Regions from separate parts of the Streptomyces sp. NPDC005706 genome, predicted to be linked through region 3. Evidence: riboswitches for the same ligand, from Rfam matches in the RefSeq annotation. Region 3 holds a riboswitch; each other region holds the start of a gene.
What was found. Region 3 has a riboswitch for cobalamin ahead of ABZ478_RS32270 (cobalamin biosynthesis protein). Riboswitches for the same ligand answer to the same signal wherever they lie in the genome.
Positions count from the first base shown of each region.

Region 1: another riboswitch for cobalamin. It lies ahead of ABZ478_RS12575 (HoxN/HupN/NixA family nickel/cobalt transporter); the one in region 3 lies ahead of ABZ478_RS32270 (cobalamin biosynthesis protein).
Region 2: another riboswitch for cobalamin. It lies ahead of ABZ478_RS15755 (CbtB-domain containing protein); the one in region 3 lies ahead of ABZ478_RS32270 (cobalamin biosynthesis protein).
Region 4: another riboswitch for cobalamin. It lies ahead of ABZ478_RS06085 (ribonucleoside-diphosphate reductase subunit alpha); the one in region 3 lies ahead of ABZ478_RS32270 (cobalamin biosynthesis protein).

Region 1 is NZ_JBEXYS010000005.1:280,650-283,848, reverse strand. Features, by position in the region: gene ABZ478_RS12580 (nucleoside hydrolase) at 1-617, shown strand, start outside; gene ABZ478_RS12575 (HoxN/HupN/NixA family nickel/cobalt transporter) at 649-1,734, opposite strand; cobalamin riboswitch at 1,763-1,968, opposite strand; gene ABZ478_RS12570 (LAETG motif-containing sortase-dependent surface protein) at 2,106-3,038, opposite strand.
Region 2 is NZ_JBEXYS010000007.1:165,287-168,485, reverse strand. Features, by position in the region: gene ABZ478_RS15765 (spore photoproduct lyase family protein) at 1-547, shown strand, start outside; gene ABZ478_RS15760 (CbtA family protein) at 654-1,418, opposite strand; gene ABZ478_RS15755 (CbtB-domain containing protein) at 1,444-1,665, opposite strand; cobalamin riboswitch at 1,701-1,845, opposite strand; gene ABZ478_RS15750 (histidine phosphatase family protein) at 1,951-2,553, shown strand; gene ABZ478_RS15745 (DUF779 domain-containing protein) at 2,640-2,999, shown strand; gene ABZ478_RS15740 (phosphodiester glycosidase family protein) at 3,076-3,199, shown strand, end outside.
Region 3 is NZ_JBEXYS010000031.1:33,836-37,034, forward strand. Features, by position in the region: gene ABZ478_RS32265 (cobyric acid synthase) at 1-747, opposite strand, end outside; gene ABZ478_RS32270 (cobalamin biosynthesis protein) at 744-1,688, opposite strand; cobalamin riboswitch at 1,805-1,946, opposite strand; gene ABZ478_RS32275 (hypothetical protein) at 2,070-2,297, opposite strand; partial or broken gene ABZ478_RS32280 (inorganic phosphate transporter) at 2,445-3,199, opposite strand, start outside.
Region 4 is NZ_JBEXYS010000002.1:550,220-553,418, forward strand. Features, by position in the region: gene ABZ478_RS06085 (ribonucleoside-diphosphate reductase subunit alpha) at 1-1,808, opposite strand, end outside; cobalamin riboswitch at 1,932-2,070, opposite strand; gene mctP (monocarboxylate uptake permease MctP) at 2,206-3,199, opposite strand, start outside.

The DNA.
Region 1 (3,199 bases), on a different contig from region 3:
CCCTCGTGCCCACGGCCCCGCTCACCAACATCGCCCTGCTGCTGCGCACCCACCCGGAGGTGACCCGCAACATCGAGCGGATCGTGTTCATGGGCGGCGCGGTCGCCACCGGAAACGCGACGCCGGTCGCCGAGTTCAACGTCTGGCACGACCCCGAGGCGGCGGCGGTGCTGCTCACCGCAGGGGTGCCGATCACGATGTACGGACTGGACGTCTTCATGCGGGTCGTCGTGCCCGGCACCGATGTGCACCGGCTGCGCGGCAGCGCCGATCCGGGCACCCGGCTGGCCGGTGAGCTCCTCGCCCACCGGCCCACCGCGCAGGGCGGCGCGCCGGAGGCCGAGGAGGCGGGCGGACTCGGTGACGCGGGCGCGGTGTGCGCGGTCGCCGATCCGGCGGGCATCACCACCCGGCGCCTGCCGGTCGAGGTCTGCCTCGCGCCCGGTCCGGCCCGCGGCCAGACGCTCGTCGACCGCCGCCCCCGCCCCGGCGAGTCCGAGATCCACGAGGGAGCCCGCGAACAGGCCCTGGTGGACGTGGCGTTGCAGGTGGACGTGGACCGGTTCGTGAAGCTGTACCTGGAGACCGTCGAGGGGCCTCAGGGACAGGCGGGGTGAGGGACGGGGAGGGCAGGCCGCGGGTCCGGGGTCACTCGGACGTCGCCGGGACCCGTGCCGCCCAGCGTTCCTCCACCCGCGCCAGCCGCCAGTACGCCAGCGCCGCCGCCCACACCACCACGAACAGCCCGACGATGACGTAGCCGACGCTGTCCAGGTCGAGCCCGGCGATCCAGCCGGTCACGGCGTCGCCCAGGTCGAACTTCTCGTGCAGGACCCCGACCAGCTCGATGGTGCCGATGAAGAAGGCGACGGCGATGGACAGACCGGTGATGGTGAGGTTGTAGAACACCTTGCGGACCGGGTTGGAGAACGCCCACTGGTAGGCGAAGTTCATGAACGTGCCGTCGAGGGTGTCGAACAGGCTCATCCCGGCGGCGAAGAGCAGCGGCAGGCACAGCACCGCGTACCAGGGCAGCCCGGCCGCCGCGCCCGAACCGGCCATCACCATCAGCGTGACCTCGGTGGCCGTGTCGAAGCCGAGCCCGAACAGGAAGCCCAGCGGGAACATCTGGCCCGGCCGGGACACCGACCTGGTCAGCCGCCCCAGCACACGGTTCATGAACCCCCGCGAGTCCAGGTGCTGTTCCAGCTCCCGCTCGTCGTACGTGCCGGACCGCATCGCCCGGAACACCCTCAGGATGCCGGCCAGCGCGACCAGGTTGAGGGCGGCGATGAGGTAGAGGAAGGTGCCGGAGATCGTCGTGCCCATGAAGCCGAGCACCTGGTGGGTGCGCGAGTGCTCGTCCATGACCCGGCCGGCGAGCCGGGTGCCGCCCGCGATCAGCAGGGCCAGCAGCACCACCACGCTGGAGTGCCCCAGCGCGAACCAGAAGCCCACCGACACCGGCCGTCTGCCGTCGGCCATCAGCTTGCGGGTGGTGTTGTCGATCGCGGCGATGTGGTCGGCGTCGAAGGCGTGCCGCATGCCGAGGGTGTAGGCGGTGACGCCGAGGCCGACGCCGAAGACGTCCTGCCCGACCTTGTAGTGCCCGGGGGCGACGAGCAGGAACAGCACCCCGAAGGCGACGACGTGCAGGGCGGCGATCACCGCCAGCAGCCCCGCCGTTCTGATCGTGTCCTCGCGTCGCCATCGGAAGGCAGCGGCATCGGCCATCGGATTCACGCTCCAGCACCTCGTGGATCATCTCGTGAGCTGCCGTGGCCGGTCTCCTGGCTTACGGGGTGGTGCGTTCGCCGTCCCTGCCTTCCCAGCCGTGGACACGGCCAGTGGCCCGGCGGACGCCGGACGGGACGGGAACTCCCCGATCACAGTGGCGAGGGCCGCGTCGGCATGGACCCCTGAGGGGCCGTCACCGACTTCCCGAGCACCACGGCCCGCCCACCGTAGGCAGGTGAACGCCCGTCCGTACAGCCGCACATCGGCGCGGGTACTCAAGATCACATACGGAACGACCCCCGCCGTCTCGCAGGCCTCGCGGCTGCCGCGAGCGGCGGGGGTCGTGGTGTGCGTGAGGAGGCGGAGGGTCAGCCCTGGGCGCCCCGCCTGCGGCGCGCGAGGACCACGAACGCGGCGCCGCCCGCGACCAGCACGGCGGCTCCGCCCGCGATCAGGCCCGAGTTGCCGCCGCCACCGGTCTCCGCGAGGTCGCCGTCGTCGTCACCGCCACCGTCCGGCGTGGGCGCCGAGCCGGCCCGCGACTCGGAGGCGGACGGGGCCGGCGCGGACTCCGAGGAGGCCGGGGACGGTGCCGCGGACGACTCCGAGGCGCTCGGCGCGGGCGGTGCGGACTCCTCCGCGGGGGCGCTCGGCGACGGGGACTGCGGCTCCTCCGGGACGCTGGTGCAGTCCTTCGTGCCGCCGTTCCAGGCCGCGATCAGCTTGTCCTTGATGACCGGGTGGTCCGGGCCCTTGGGCAGGTCCCCGTGCTCGAAGCCGTCGTCCGCGCCGGACTTGCCGTCGAACTTGACCGCGCCCCGGTAGAGGTCGATCTGCGCGAAGCAGCCCGCGTCCGGCACCGAGATGTCGAGGGAGTCGGTCGCGCCCGGCTTGACGGCCACCGTGTCGAAGTCGACGAAGACCTGCTCACCGGAGGTGGCGAAGCTCGCGCCGTGGGCGAGGTAGGAGGCGAGCGAGGCGGTGCAGCCGGCGGCGTCCCCGGCGGCGCGGACCTTGACGTGGACCTTGCCGTCCTCGGTCGGCCTGAGGTTCTGGTCGTCCACCTTCACCGAGTCGAAGAAGTTCACGCCGTCCAGCGAGAACTGGCAGCGGTCGGTGCCGGTCTCGGTGCCGGCGCCGGTGCCGGGCGTGTAGTGGCCGCCGGCCGTCCAGCCGTCACCGCCGTGCGTGCCGTGGGCCCAGGCGCCGGAGGCGGCGGCGATCGAGGCGGCGCAGAGGGCGAGCGACGCGGCGCCCGTCCCCAGCAGGCGGCGCGCGGTGACACGTCTGGCTATGGACATGGATATCCCATCGCAGAAGCTCGAGTGAGCGAAGAAGTCAGAAGAGACACGCGGCCCATCGGTCATATGCGCCACAGTGTGAGGCCATGGTGATCGGCCCTGTTGAAACCTGTCAACCTGCGGCAATACAGAGGTCGTTCATGAAGCCGTCACAACTTCAT
Region 2 (3,199 bases), on a different contig from region 3:
CTTCCGGCAGTGGCCCACCGCCAAGGCGTCCTTCGCCACCAAGTTCGTGAACCCGGATCTGCTGGCACTGGATCCGCGGGGCCGCACCCGCGTCCGGTTCTCGGTCATGCCGGGCGAGGACTCCCGGCTGCTGGACATCCGGACGTCACCGGTGGCCGAGCGCGTCGCCGCCGCGGCCGACTTCCTGGACGCGGGGTACGAGGTGCACTTCAACCTCTCCCCCGTGGTGCTGCGCCCCGGGTGGCAGGAGGCCTGGGCCGAACTGCTCCGGCAGCTCGACGACGTGCTCCCGGCCCGGGTCAAGCGGCAGGCGGCCGCCGAGGTGATCACGCTGACCCACAACCGGGAACTGCACGAGGTCAACCTCGGCTGGCATCCGCGCGCCGAGGACGTGCTCTGGCAGCCCGGCATCCAGCAGGGCAAACGCTCCGAGAACGGGGCGCTGAACGTGCGCTACGACCACCTGGTCAAAGCGAGGGCCCTGGACGACCTGCGCGGGCTCGTCGCGGCGCACGCTCCCTGGCTGCGCATCCGGTACGCCTTCTGAACCGGGCCCCGCGGACCGCCTCTGACGCCGGCCGCGGAGTCCGCCACGACGCGTGAGGCACCGGCCCGCGAGCGGGCCGGTGCCTCACGCCGGAGTGCCGGGTGCCTCAGTGGTGCGCGGCCGGGGCGCGCGGACCGGCGTCCTGCCGCTCACCGGCCGTGCGCTCGGCGGTGAGCACACGTTCCGCGAGGACGCCGAAGACCAGCCCGAACGCGGTCCACAGGGTCGCCTGGACGGCCAGTGCCGCCAGGCGGAACCGCCACAGCAGGCTCGGGGAGAAGTCCTTGGGGACCTCGTCGACGGCCGGCAGGAACGCGTAGGCGAGCCCGGCGGCCAGCAGGAAGAACGCGCCCGCGGCCACGGTCGCGTTCCAGTTGCCCAGGCGGGGGGCCAGCCGCTTGCCGAGGATCACCGTGGCGACCGCCAGCAGCACGCTCAGGACCATCATCAGGAAGTACAGCGTCGTGCGCTTACCGATCGTGTCGGGGTCACCGACGGACGGCGGGTTGGCCGGATACTTCAGGAACGGCACGACGTAGACGGCGACGAGGCCGGCGGCCGCCAGGAGCAGCGCGCTCGCGCGCGGCCCGAAGCGGCCGATGCGCCCCAGCGCGAAGCAGTAGGCGAGGGCGGCGATGCCGCCGAACGCGATGCCGTAGAGGAGGACGCCGGTGGACAGGCCGGCGGTCGACTGCATCGTGCGGGAGACCGCCTCCACGCCGTGTTCGTGGGAGTGCGCCTCTTCGTAGGCGATGGCCGAGTCGACACGCGGCTCACCGAGGAAGTAGGCGACGACGAGGGCGAGCAGGCCCGCGGCGAGTCCCGCGAGCATGCCACGCACCAACAGGTTCCGGACAGTTGCCGAGTTCATGAGCTCGTGCGCTTCCTCGCCCCGGTCAGTGGCAGGGGAAGCCGAGCAGATGCCGGGCGTCGTGCACCCACTCGTGCACGTTCTCGCCGGACATCACGGAGGTCGCGCCCTGTTCGGCGCCGACGAAGTACAGCAGGACCAGCATCAGGACGCCGAAGAAGACCGCCCAGGGGGCGATGGCGCCGATCGGCAGCTTGGCGGGGAGGGCGGTGGGGTTGGTGCTGGGCTGAACGGCGGACTGCGCCATGGCAGGACCTCCTGGGGAACTCGCGTCCCTGCTCGGTGGTGCACGGGACGACGGGCGGGTCTGACTTGCCCGGTCCGCACCAGGAATGGTGTGAACGGGGCTTACAGTGGCGCGACCGTGCCGGATTCCCACCGGCTTCCGCATTCCGTCGTCGATATCGCCGAGAAGGTACCGCGAAGCGCGGGTGCGGCCAAGGGCGCACGGGTGCGGGGCGGTGCGCCCCGCGGCCGCCGTACGCTGTGGAACCCCTGTGCCGAAAGGGCCGTTGACCATGCAGGCGACCTCATGACGACCCGAGTGATGTTGATCTCACCGGCGATGAACCCGGCCCTGCGGGAGGCCCGCTTCGACGACGGATGCTCACTCGACGCGGCGGGCGCCGCGCGCGCCCGGTCGGCCGCGGACGGACTGCGGCCCGCCGCCGTGGCCCTCGTCTCCCCCACGGCCCGCTGCCGGGAGACGGCGGCCGCGCTGGGTCTCGACGCACGTGCCGAACCCGCCCTGGCCGGGCTCGGCATGGGCCGCTGGCGGGGGCGGACACTGGAGGAGGTCGGCGCCGCGGAGCCGGAGGCGCTGGCCCGGTGGCTGGCCGACCCGGCGGCGAGCCCGCACGGCGGCGAGTCGGTGCGCCTGCTGTGCGCCCGGGTCGGGGGCTGGCTGGAGGAGGCCGCCCGGTCCGCCGGCCGCACGGTGGCGGTGGTCGAGCCGGAGGTCGTGCGCGCCGTGACCGTGCGGGTGCTCGGCGCTCCGGAGGCCGCCTTCTGGCGGATCGACGTACCGCCCCTGACCGCCGCCGGGTTCACCGGCCGGGCCGGACGCTGGAACCTCACGCCGGCCACCGTCCTGGGCGGGACGAGCGGCACGCCGGAGGGCGCCCCCGACCGCTGAGGAACGCCACCGCCCCCTGGACGCCGTTGCGGCCGGCCGTGAGACTGGGCCGGGTCCGACGCCCCCGGCTCTCCAGGACGGTGACCATGCAAGAGGAACTGCCCCGCGTCGAACTCACCCCACAGGCAGCGGAGTTGGTACGCCGGCTGCGAGCGGAACACGGACCGCTGATGTTCCATCAGTCCGGCGGCTGCTGCGACGGCAGCGCGCCCATGTGCTACCCCGACGGCGAGTTCCGCACCGGCGGTTCGGACGTGCTGCTGGCCGAGCTGGCGGTGGACGGCGTCGAGGAGCCCGTGACCTTCTGGATGTCGCGGAGCCAGTACGAGGCCTGGAGCCACACCCGGCTGATCGTGGACGTCGTACCCGGACGAGGCAGCGGTTTCTCACTGGAGGCACCCGAGGGGGTGCGTTTTCTCACCCGTTCTCGCGTAGTCGACGCCTAGCCGCCCCGCACGTCACCGTCGTCTGGTGCACTTCCCCCGAGCACTGACGGCAGTTGACGAGGCATCAGGGGGCGCGATGAATCGGGACGGGCGGCGGGCGGCGGCGGGCAGATCGGTTCTCACGGTTCTCACGGCGTTCGGCGTACTGGCCGGCGCGGCCCTGGCCGGGGCGGCGCCGGCCGGTGCCGTGCCGGCCGGCG
Region 3 (3,199 bases):
CGCTCGGCTTCGCTCGCGCGGGGGGACCCCCATCCCGTCCTCCTCGTCGATGCCGAGCCCGTGCCGGAACGGCAGCACGCCGTACGTCCGCCGTCCGGTGAGGCCGTGGAGCATGTCGAGGCCGGGCTCCAGCAGGGAGACGTCGCCCCGGAACTTGTTCACCAGGAAACCGGCGACCAGTTCCTGGTCCTCGGGCGACAGCAGGGCGACGGTGCCGAAGAAGGAGGCGAAGACGCCGCCGCGGTCGATGTCGCCGACCACGAGCACGGGCAGCCGCGCGCCCCGCGCGATCCCCATGTTGACGATGTCCGTCCGCCGCAGATTGATCTCCGCGGGCGAACCGGCCCCCTCACAGATCACCGCGTCATACGTGCCCCGCAACTCGGCCAGGCAGTCCAGCACCGTGCCCAGGAGCCGCTGCTGGCGCCCGCCGTGGTAGCCGCGCGCGCTCATCTCGCCCACCGGCCTGCCCAGCAGCACCACCTGGCTGCTCTGTTCACCGCCGGGCTTGAGCAGCACGGGGTTCATCAGCGCGGTCGGCTCCACCCGGCAGGCCTGCGCCTGCATCGCCTGTGCCCGCCCGATCTCGGCGCCCTCGCGCGTGACGAAGGAGTTGAGGGACATGTTCTGCGCCTTGAACGGCGCGACCTTCACGCCCTGGCGCACCAGCCAGCGGCAGATCCCGGCCGTCACGACGCTCTTGCCGGCGTCGGAGGTGGTGCCGGCGACGAGGAGACCACCGTTCACTTGCCACGTCCCTTCGCGAGGAGGCGCGCACCGGCGGTGACACCGAGCGCGAGCAGGCCGACGCGGCGGGAGAGCGTCACGGCCCGGTCGATGTCGGCGACCCGGACGGCCCGCCCGGTGCCGCCGCCCAGTACGGGCCGGTGTTCCACCCGCCCGGCGTAGGAGAGCGTCCCGCCGAGCCGTACGCCCAGGGCGCCCGCGAACGAGGCCTCGACGGGACCGGCGTTGGGGCTCGGGTGCTTGGCCGCGTCCGCCCGCCAGGCCCGTACGGCACCCCGCGGGTCCGGTCCGGCCAGCGCGGCGAGCACGGCCGTCAGCCGGGCCCCCGGCCACCCGGCGAGGTCGTCGAGCCGGGCGGAGGCCCAGCCGAAGCGGCGCAGGCGCGGAGACTTGTGACCGACCATCGCGTCCAGGGTGTTGACGGCGCGGAACCCGAGCAGCCCCGGCACCCCGCCCACGGCACCCCACACCAGCGCGCCCACGACGGCGTCGGAGGTGTTCTCGGCGACGGACTCGACCACGGCCCGGGCGATCCCGTCGGCGTCCAGCGCCTGCGGGTCCCGGCCGCACAGATGGGGCAGCCGCGCGCGGGCCGCCGGCACGTCCCCGGCCTCCAGCGCGCGCCCGATGGCCCGGGCCTCGCGGGCCAGCGAGGTGCCCCCGACGACGGCCCAGGTGGCCACGCCGGTCAGCGCGGCGGAGGCGACGGGGGAGCGGCGCACGGCCCGTTGGGCGACGAGCCCGGCGGCCACGGCGCCGCCGGCGCAGACGGCGGTGTGCAGCGCGCCCCAGCCGCGGTGGTCGTGCCACAGCACGCGTTCCACGGCAGCGGCCGACCGCCCGAACGCGGCGACCGGATGCCCGCGGCGCGGATCGCCGAGGAGCAGGTCACCGAGAAGGCCGGCGGCGGCGCCGTACGCGTAAGCGCGATCGGCACCCATCGGCTCAGCCGGCCGTGGGCGCGGGGGCGGGACTCTCGTGACAGGCCCTGGTACGGGTCCTCGATCTGCGGCCGAGCATGGCGATATGTGTCCTCACTCAGGGTGTCCGCGCCCTGGTTCGACGAAGCCGGCGGTGAGAGTTCCTGGCTCCCGGGGATCACTCCCCGGTCACAGTGGCGGGACCGCGCCGGATTCGCACCGGCTTCCTCTCCTGCCGCCGTACATGGCCCGGGCAGTCCACCACGCGCCCCGAAGGGCCGTCAACTTGCCTTTGACCTGCGAGGGGAGAGTGTGCTGAGCCCCACACCGGCGAGATCCGGACATGGAAAAGGCTCCCTGCCGGAACACACCGGCGGGGAGCCTCTTCGAGGGTGGCTCGGGTCAGGGCTTGGCCACGATCAGGTAGATGCCGTAGGCCACGGCCGCCGCGCACGCCGCGAAGCACACGTACGCGCCCGTCACGGCGAGCGCCGCGGACCCGCCCTGCGCCGCCGCCCTCTCCCGCCGGGACAGGCCGTTGACGCCGAGGGTGAACAGGGCCACCAGGCCCACCGTGAAGGCCAGGCTGACGCCGAAGACGGAGCCGATGGACGCCCAGTCGATCTTCATGTTGCTTTTCCTTCGGTAACCGGGTCAGACGGTGGCGGCCGGGGGCACGGCCGCAGCGGCCGGTGCCGTGACTTCGGCGACGGCCGGGGCCGGGCCGCCGGACTGCGTCGGGAAGCTGATGGCCGGCCCCTCGGTGAGGGTGAGGGTGCCGGCCGGCGGCGGGGTCACCGCGGCGATCGCGGTGGTCACCACACCGGCGGGCTCGGCGGCCTCGTCGGTGCCGTTGACGTTGGTGTGGTCGACGACCTCGCGGCGGGAGAGCTTCCAGATGGCGGCGCTGGAGCCGACCAGGAAGACCGCGACGACGGCGGTGCCCCAGTCGCCCAGGTCCGTGACGGACTCGGCGAGCGCGCCGACCAGGGCGGCGGCCGGCAGGGTGAGGACCCAGGCGACGGCCATGCGGGTCGCGGTGGACCAGCGGACCACGCCGCCCTTGCGGCCCAGACCCGCGCCCATCACCGAACCGGAGACGACATGGGTGGTGGACAGCGAGAAGCCGAGGTGCGACGAGGCCAGGATGGCCGTGGCGGCGCTGGTCTGGGCGGCGAAGCCCTGGCGCGACTCCAGCTCGGTCAGGCCCGTGCCCATGGTGCGGATGATGCGCCAGCCGCCGATGTAGGTGCCGAGCGCGATGGCCATGCCGGCGGAGAGGATCACCCAGGTGGGAGGGTTGGAGCCCGGGGCGATGGCACCGCCCGCGATCAGCGCCAGGGTGATGATGCCCATCGTCTTCTGGGCGTCGTTGGTGCCGTGCGCGAGGGAGACCAGTCCGGCGGAGGCGATCTGGCCGGCGCGGTAGCCCTTGCGGGTGGCGTCGCCCTCGTGCTTGCCGCCGATCCCGTAGGAGAAGCGGGTGGCGAGCATGGCGGCCAGTCCGGCCACGACCGGGGCGGCGACCGCCG
Region 4 (3,199 bases), on a different contig from region 3:
CCGACCTCGGCGATCCGTGCCCGCAGGGCCGCCCAGCGCTCCGGCCAGGTGAACTCGACGCCGTAGTGATCGGGGTGCAGGACGCCCTGCGCGGTACGGGTCTTCCGCCAGGCCGGCAGCGGGCCGTTGCGCTCGGCGAGGTCCGCGGAGGCCTCGTACGCGGCGAGCATGATCCGCTCGGCGATCCGGGAGGACAGGGCCTTGGCCTCGGGGGAGTCGAAGGGCAGCCGCAGCTTGAAGAAGACGTCCTGCAGGCCCATCGCGCCCAGGCCCACCGGACGCCAGTTGGCGTTCGACCGGCCCGCCTGCTCGGTCGGGTAGAAGTTGATGTCGACCACGCGGTCGAGGAAGGTGACGGCCGTGCGGACCGTCTCGTCGAGCCGCTCCCAGTCGAGGCCGCCGGCCGCCGTGTCCACGAAGGCGCCTAGGTTGACCGACCCCAGGTTGCAGACCGCGGTCTCGCCGTCGTCCGTGACCTCCAGGATCTCGGTGCACAGGTTCGAGGAGTGCACGACGTGGCCGGCGGTCGCCGTCTGGTTGGCGGTGCGGTTGGCGGCGTCCTTGAAGGTCATCCAGCCGTTGCCGGTCTGCGCGAGGGTGCGCATCATGCGGCCGTACAGGTCCCGGGCGGGCATCGTCTTCTTCGCGAGCCCGGCGGCCTCCGCCCTGCGGTACGCGGCGTCGAACTCCTCGCCCCACAGGTCCACCAGCTCCGGCACGTCAGCCGGGGAGAACAGCGACCACCGCTCGTCGGCGTCGACCCGGCGCATGAACTCGTCCGGGATCCAGTGCGCGAGGTTCAGGTTGTGCGTACGGCGGGCGTCCTCACCGGTGTTGTCGCGCAGCTCGAGGAACTCCTCGATGTCGGAGTGCCAGGTCTCCAGGTACACGGCGGCGGCGCCCTTGCGCCGGCCGCCCTGGTTCACCGCGGCCACCGAGGCGTCCAGCGTCTTCAGGAACGGCACGATGCCGTTGGAGTGCCCGTTGGTGCCCCGGATCAGCGAACCGCGGCTGCGGACACGGGAGTACGACAGGCCGATGCCGCCGGCGTGCTTGGAGAGGCGGGCGACCTGGTGGTAGCGGTCGTAGATGGAGTCCAGCTCGTCCAGCGGGGAGTCGAGGAGGTAGCAGGACGACATCTGCGGATGCCGGGTGCCGGAGTTGAAGAGAGTGGGGGAGGAGGGCAGGTAGTCGAGGCGGCTCATCAGCCCGTAGAGCGCGGCGACTTCGTCCACGGAGCGGGCGGTGTCGTCCTCGGCCAGCCCGGCGGCGACGCGCAGCATGAAGTGCTGGGGCGTCTCGATCACCTGGCGGGTGATGGGGTGGCGCAGCAGGTACCGGCTGTGCAGCGTGCGCAGGCCGAAGTAGCCGAAGCGGTCGTCGGCCGCCGGGTCGACCAGCGCGTCGAGCCGTTCGGCGTGCAGCCGTACGAACTCCGCCGTGCGGTCGGCGATGAGACCCTCCCGGTGGCCCACGGCGACGGACCCGGTGAAGGACGTGACGCCCTGCGAGGCGGCCTCGGCGCGGACGGAGACGGTCAGCAGCCGGGCGGCCAGCCGGGAGTAGGCGGGATCCTCGGAGATCAGTCCGGCGGCCGCCTCCGTGGCCAGCTCGCGCAACTCCGCCTCGTCGGCCCGGGCGGACCGGCCGCGCAGCGCGGCCGCGGCGACTCGGCCGGGATCGGCGTCGGGGAGGTCGGCGGTCAGCTCGGTCAGGGTCCGCAGCAGCGCGGTACCGGGACCGTCGGTCTCCACCGGGGCTCCGCTCGCCGGGATGGCTGAAGCCGGGTCGGCTGGCGCGATGGTCACGTGGGGCTCTCCCTCGCTCGGCACGGGGCCTTGCGGAGGGCAGGGGTCAGCGCGAGCGCGCACGGCGTCGCGTCCCCGGCCCATTCCACGAGGCCCGGACGTCGATGAGCACCCGGACCGGACGGCCGGGCGCGCGCTGCCGACAGGTCCTCGGACTGAAACAGGCGTGCGGAAACACGCAAGTACACCGTTGCGGGACAGTTCCGGATTCGCACCGGATTCCCCTGCGGCGACAGCGAGCATGAGCATACATCTAGTGCCGGGCTGTCGTGTCACCCCCACATGTTGTGCCTGTTGCGTGTTGTGGTGGCTCCGCAGGGTCAACTCGCATGACAGCGGGCCGCCGTGGGTGGTGCCCTCGGCGGCCCGCTGTGGGGTGGTTCGTGGCCGGCTCGCGCTAGTGGGCGCTGCCCGCGGTGGCGGGCGGGAGTTCCACCTCGACCCCCGGGTCGCCCGCGTCCGCCGTGTAGTCCTCCGGCCGGGTCTCGTCGAGGCCCTCCGGGGCCTTCACGGCCTTCAGGACGAACGTGAGCACCACGGTGACCACGACGTTGAGCACGAACGCGGTGAGACCGATGTAGCCGATCTCCCCGATGCCCGGGATCTCCTTCGCGGAGCCGCCGAAGTGCTTCTGGGTCGGCGAGGCCACCCCGTACGCGGCGAGCGTGCCGTACACCATGCCGACCGCCCAGCCGGCGAGCAGCGCCCAGCGGTGGAACCAGCGGGTGAACAGGCCGCCGACCAGGGCCGGGAAGGTCTGCAGGATCCAGATGCCGCCCAGCAGCTGGAAGTTGATGGCGACCGTCTTGTCCATCGTCAGGACGAAGACCAGCGCGCCCACCTTCACCAGCAGCGACACGATCTTGGAGACCCGGGTCTCCTCCTTCGGCGTGGCGTCCGGCTTGATGAAGTCCTTGTAGATGTTGCGGGTGAACAGGTTCGCCGCCGCGATGGACATGATGGCCGCGGGCACCAGGGCGCCGATGCCGATCGCCGCGAAGGCCACACCCGCGAACCAGTCCGGGAACATGTCCTCGAACAGCTGCGGGATCGCCAGCTGGCCGTTGGTGACCTTCACCCCGGCCGCGATCGCCATGAAGCCCAGCAGGGCCAGCAGACCCAGCATCAGCGAGTACAGCGGCAGGAGGGTGGTGTTGCGGCGGATCACCTCACGGCTCTTGGACGACAGGGTCGCGGTGATCGAGTGCGGGTACATGAACAGGGCGAGCGCGGAACCGAGCGCCAGGGTGGCGTACGTCCACTGGCCCGCCTCCGGCGGTGCGAGCGCGCCGCGCGGCTTGCCGGTCGCCGGGTTGACCTGGCTGAAGGCGTCGCCCGCCTTGGCGAAGACGTCGTCGAACCCGCCCAGTTTGATCGGGATGTAGATGATC